One region of the Pantoea nemavictus genome, then DNA from elsewhere that is predicted to be linked to it. Evidence: predicted binding sites of a transcription regulator. Region 1 holds the regulator's gene; the other holds the start of a gene.
What was found. Region 1 encodes sigma-54, which starts transcription at its own class of promoters, with help from an activator protein. Its sites were predicted from a motif close to GTTGGCACANNTTTCGCTNT; they were not measured.

Region 1 (3,119 bases):
TCACATACCTGGTGAAAGAGCAGAAGATGCAGGCTTTCAGCCAGGGTGAGAGCAAGCGCGTGACCACCGTTCTGGTACCGTCGCAGCTGCAGGATAAAAACGGTTCCTCCGCGAGCCCTAAAAAGAGTAACTGATTGCTATGGCCACACTAATCGCTGAGAACCTGGCGAAAGCCTACAAAGGCCGCCGCGTGGTGGAAGATGTTAGCCTGCAGGTAAAATCCGGTGAGATTGTCGGCCTGCTGGGCCCCAACGGTGCGGGTAAAACCACCACGTTTTACATGGTAGTAGGTATTGTGCCGCGCGATGCGGGGCGTATCGTGATTGATGATGAAGATATCAGCATTCTGCCGCTGCACGCACGCGCACGTCGCGGCATCGGCTATCTGCCACAGGAAGCCTCGATTTTCCGCCGCCTGAGCGTGTACGACAACCTGATGGCTGTACTGCAAATTCGTGATGACTTAACGGAAGAGCAGCGCCAGGATCGTGCCAACGAGCTAATGGAAGAGTTTCATATTGCACATTTGCGCGACAGCATGGGCCAGGCGCTGTCAGGCGGTGAGCGTCGTCGTGTGGAAATTGCTCGTGCACTGGCAGCGAATCCGAAATTTATTCTACTGGATGAACCATTTGCTGGCGTTGACCCCATTTCGGTTATCGACATCAAAAAAATCATTGAGCATTTACGCGACAGTGGCCTTGGCGTGTTGATTACCGACCACAATGTGCGTGAAACCCTCGCAGTCTGTGAACGCGCTTATATCGTCAGCCAGGGACATTTGATTGCCCATGGCACGCCTGATGAAATTCTTGTAGATGAGCAGGTTAAGCGTGTTTATTTGGGCGAAGAGTTCAGACTCTGATAAGGTGTTGTAACACCCTACGTTTGCTTAGGAAATTCTAACCGAATTATGAAGCAAGGTTTGCAACTCAGGCTCAGCCAACAGCTGGCGATGACACCACAGTTGCAGCAAGCAATTCGCTTGCTGCAACTCTCTACGCTTGAACTCCAGCAAGAACTCCAACTGGCGCTGGAAAGCAATCCGCTGCTTGAACAAACCGATCTGCATGAAGAAGTCGACGCACGCGAATTTCAGGATCAGGAAAGCGATTCGTTAGACACGCGCGAAGCACTTGAACAGAAGGATATGCCCGAGGAGCTGCCGCTCGACGCGACCTGGGATGAAATTTATACCGCTGGCACCCCTTCCGGCACAGGTACCGATTATCAGGACGACGAACTGCCGGTCTATCAGGGTGAAACGACTCAATCGCTGCAGGATTACCTTATGTGGCAGGTTGAGTTGACGCCTTTCACCGATACCGATCGCGCCATTGCCACCTCCATTGTCGATGCCATTGACGACACCGGCTATCTCACCGTCAGCTTACAAGACATTTATGACAGTATTGGCGATGAAGAGCTGACGCTGGAAGAAGTCGAAGCCGTGCTGAAACGCGTACAACGTTTCGATCCGGTGGGCGTAGGTGCGCGCGATTTACGTGATTGCCTGTTAGTTCAGCTATCGCAATATTCCGCCGCAACACCCATGCTGACAGAAGCTCGTTTGATTGTTAGCGAACATCTCGATTTACTGGCTAATCACGACTTCCGCAGCCTGATGCGCGTCACGCGTCTAAAGGAAGAGGTGCTAAAGGACGCGATGCTGCTGATTCAGTCGCTCGATCCGCGTCCAGGCCAGTCGATCAATACCAGCGAGCCGGAATATGTGATTCCCGATGTGCTGGTGCGCAAAGTCAGCAAACGCTGGACGGTTGAACTCAACTCCGACAGCATGCCGCGCCTGAAGATCAATCAGCAATACGCTGCGATGGGCGGTGCCGGACGTAATGACAGTGACAATCAGTTTATTCGCAGCAACTTACAGGAAGCCAAGTGGCTGATTAAGAGCCTGGAGAGCCGCAACGACACGCTGCTGAAGGTGACACGCTGTATCGTTGAACAGCAGCAGGCGTTTTTTGAGCAAGGTGAGGAGCACATGCGTCCGATGGTACTGGCGGATATCGCTCAGGCCGTTGATATGCATGAATCCACCATTTCCCGCGTCACCACGCAGAAGTATTTACACAGCCCGCGTGGCATCTTTGAATTGAAGTATTTTTTCTCCAGTCACGTCAACACCGAAGGCGGCGGCGAAGCCTCTTCCACGGCGATTCGTGCACTGGTAAAAAAATTGATCTCTGCGGAAAATCCCGCAAAACCCTTGAGCGACAGCAAACTGACCTCCATGTTATCCGATCAGGGCATCATGGTAGCGCGACGTACGGTTGCTAAATATCGCGAGTCTTTATCTATACCGCCATCAAACCAGCGTAAGCAATTGGTTTGACCGAACGAAGAAGGAAGACCTATGCAGCTAAACCTTACCGGACATAATGTTGAAATTACCGAACCTCTGCGTGAATTTGTAAATAGCAAATTTGCCAAACTGGAACACTATTTTGATCGTATCAATCAGGTTTATATTGTTCTAAAAGTAGAGAAGGTAACGCAGATTGCGGATGCAACACTGCACGTCAACGGCGGGGAGCTGCACGCCACATCGGAAGCGGAAGACATGTACGCGGCCATCGACGGGTTAATCGATAAGCTCTCCCGTCAGCTGACCAAACACAAAGACAAACTGAAAAAACACTAACCTTCACGCTTGCAGAGTGCTGACTGATTCGGCACTTAGAGCCAGGATGGGGCGGATTTAACCGCCCCGTTTTGTCATCTGCGCAAGCGCCAACGGGCGTAGGGCAATGAAACCCATTGTCTGCTCCTCGCGGCTATGTGAACTCGCAAGTGAAACGATGATGAACAACGATCTAACACTGGAATTGAGCTCGGTCCTTTCCCTGGACTGTACCCGTAGCGGCGTACACTGCCAGAGTAAAAAACGCGCGCTGGAAATTATCAGCGAGCTGGCAGCGAAGCAGCTCAATCTGCCGCACCAGACGCTTTTCGAAGCAATCCTCACCCGCGAACGTATGGGCAGTACCGGCATTGGCAACGGCATCGCCATTCCACACGGCAAGCTGGAGGAGGACACGTTACGCGCTGTAGGCGTATTTATCAGCCTTGATCAGCCTATCGCTTTTGATGCGGTTGAT
Region 2 (3,119 bases), 2.3 Mb from region 1:
TCAATGGGAGCGCACAGCTCGCGCTCAATCGCGAATGGCCCCGCACGTTGCGGGGCCGCGTGGCCGATTACAGCTGGTGGTATTTGCCTTTGTCGTCCCATTGATAAACGACGTAATCCGAGACTTTAAGATCGCCTTTACCATCCCAGGCTTTTTTGCCCATCACGGTGTCGACGCTATTCGCTTTCAGCCATTCGCTGGCCTTCGCATTGTCTTTTCCTGCCGCTTTGTAGGCAGCCGCCAGCGTCTGTACTGAAGCGTAGGCATATAAGGTGTAACCTTCTGGTTCGAAACCACCGGCGCGGAATTTCTCAATCACGGCTTTGCCATCGGCAATGGTGCGCGGATCGTTGCCAAAGGTCATATACACACCTTTGGTGTATTGCGGTCCGCCTGCCGCCGTCACCATCTCTTCGGTGACGATGCAATCACCGGAGAAGAAGGCCGCATTCACGCCCTGCTCACGCATCTGGCGCACCAGCGGGCCGGCTTCCGGATGGCATCCGCCGAAATAGACCACGTCCGGTTTCAGCGCACCGATTTTGGTTACCAGCGCATTGAAATCTTTCTCACCGCGCGACAGTCCTTCATACAGCACTTCTTTCACGCCGCGCTTCTCGAGCGAGGCTTTGGTGGCATCCGCTAAGCCCTGGCCGTATGTGTCTTTGTCATGAATAATGACCACTTTCTTCGCCTTGAGCTTGTCGATGATGTAGTCAGCGGCGATCGCGCCCTGCTGGTCATCACGCCCACACATGCGGAACATGGTTTTCATGCCGCGTTCAGTAATTTTCGGGTTGGTTGATCCGGGCGTGATCGCCAGAACGCCAGCTTCATCATAGACTTCCGACGCCGGCATAGTGGATGAGGAGCAGAAGTGGCCGACTACCGCCATCACTTTGTCTTGATCGACCAAGCGGTTGGCGACCGAGACCGCCTGCTTCGGTTCACAGGCATCATCGCCCTGCACCAGCACAATTTTTTCACCGTTAATACCGCCGGCGGCATTAATGTCTTCCGCGGCCTGGCTCGCGCCTTTCCAGTATTGCGCGCCATAGGTCGCATTGGGCCCAGAGAACGGACCGGCCACACCAATTTTAATATCTGCCTGAGCGTAAAAGGCCACGCTTAAACAACCTGCTATCGCCACCTTCATTGGGTGTTTTATGAATTTCAAAGACATGCTTTCAATCCTCAACGGGTCAGGAACGGAGCCATACCACGGCCTGGGAGAAATCAATTTCTGAAACTGCGGCAGAACAGAGTGCGGCCTATAAAACCCGAAGGATCGCCATGCATGGCGACCTGCTTTCAGTCACGCATCAATGCGCGCCCTGAACTCAACAGCATAGGTTTATGAAGGCCACGGTTGAAAATTAAGCAATAACCTCGCCAACTCACGAAAACGCGGGCGATTTTTTGCATTGGCATCGCTCCAGGACTGGAGACACGCGATGTAACATCCCTGCTGATCATAAACATAGCTAAGGTTACGCCAGGCACCAGCACCGCGATGGTGCAGAATGCGGTCGATCACAGATTCTTCATCGTTGTGAAGCGTTTATCCGCTATGCTCTGGTGAAAACGGTCCACGTTTCCTGAAGGAGAACCCATGAATACACAACGGAACGGATTGAGCAGCCAGCAAGCGCTGGACGAATTAGAGCGTCTGTACGACACGGCCGTTGATGCCTTGCGCAACGCGATTCGCGATTTCACTGCCAGCGGGCAGCTGCCGGATGAAGCGGCTCGCCAGCAAGGGCTGTTTGTTTACCCGCAGCTGCGCATTACCTGGCTGGGCGAAGGCCCGCAGAAAAACCGCACTCGCGCATGGGGACGCTTTACCCATACCGGCAGCTATAGCACCACCATTACGCGTCCGGCGCTGTTGCGCCACTATCTCAGTGAGCAGCTGCAGATGCTGGAGAAAGAGTATGAGGTGCTGATTGAAGTGGAGCCGTCACAGCAGGAGATTCCTTATCCTTATGTGATTGACGGCCTGTCGCTCGATCGCTCAATGAGCGCCAGCATCGCCCGCCACTTCCCCACCACCGAACTGTCACAGATTGGCGATGAAACCGCCGATGGCCTATTCCATGCCAATGCGATTTTCCCGCTGTCGCATTTTGATGCGCTGCGTACCGATTTCTCGCTGGCGCGCCTGCGTCATTACACCGGCACCGGCGTTGAGCACTTCCAGCCGTTCGTGCTGTTCACCAACTACACACGCTATGTTGATGAGTTTGTGCGCTGGGCCATTGAGCAGGTGCAAGACCCCAATACGCCTTATGACAGCCTAGCCTGCGCCGGTGACGTGGTGATCACCGCGGATACCCAGGATCCGACCGCAATGATGTCCGATCTGGCGTGGAAGAAGCATCAAATGCCCGCCTGGCACCTGACTTCGCCTAATCGTCGCGGTATTACGCTGGTCAATATTGGCGTTGGTCCGTCCAATGCAAAAACCATCTGCGACCATCTGGCGGTGATTCGCCCGCATGCCTGGCTGATGATTGGTCACTGCGGCGGCCTGCGCGAAAGCCAGACCATCGGCGATTACGTGCTGGCACATGCCTACCTGCGCGATGACCATGTGCTGGATAGCGTATTGCCGCCCGATATCCCGATCCCCAGCATCGCCGAAGTACAGCGTGCGCTGTATGACGCCACCAAAGCAGTGAGTGGTATGCCGGGTGAGGAAGTTAAGCAGCGTCTGCGCACCGGCACTGTCGTCACCACCGATGATCGTAACTGGGAGCTGCGCTACTCCGCTTCTGCGCTGCGCTTCAACCTGAGCCGCGCCGTGGCGGTTGATATGGAAAGCGCCACCATCGCTGCGCAGGGTTACCGCTTCCGCGTGCCGTATGGCACGTTGCTGTGCGTGTCCGATAAACCGCTGCACGGCGAGATCAAACTGCCCGGTCAGGCAAACCGCTTCTATGAAGGGGCGATATCTGAGCACCTGCAGATCGGCATCTGCGCGGTGGAACTGCTGCGTGCCGAGGGCGATAAGCTGCACTCAAGGAAGCTCAGAACCTTCAACGAGCCGCCGTTTAGATAGTCATGATGAGTTCCGGCCCTTGAGGGCCGGAACAGTAAAGCGCGTCATGACATTTTCA

Region 2: the regulator sigma-54 is predicted to act here: its motif matches at 1,378-1,397, upstream of WH298_RS01870 (branched-chain amino acid ABC transporter substrate-binding protein).

What each region holds. Positions count from the first base shown of each region.
Region 1 covers NZ_JBBGZW010000001.1:2,659,136-2,662,254, reverse strand. The annotation lists gene lptA (lipopolysaccharide ABC transporter substrate-binding protein LptA) at 1-134, shown strand, start outside; gene lptB (LPS export ABC transporter ATP-binding protein) at 140-865, shown strand; gene rpoN (RNA polymerase factor sigma-54) at 914-2,353, shown strand; gene hpf (ribosome hibernation promoting factor) at 2,375-2,662, shown strand; gene ptsN (PTS IIA-like nitrogen regulatory protein PtsN) at 2,823-3,119, shown strand, end outside.
Region 2 covers NZ_JBBGZW010000001.1:383,699-386,817, forward strand. The annotation lists gene WH298_RS01870 (branched-chain amino acid ABC transporter substrate-binding protein) at 68-1,183, opposite strand; gene WH298_RS01875 (AMP nucleosidase) at 1,613-3,061, shown strand; gene WH298_RS01880 (hypothetical protein) at 3,106-3,119, opposite strand, start outside.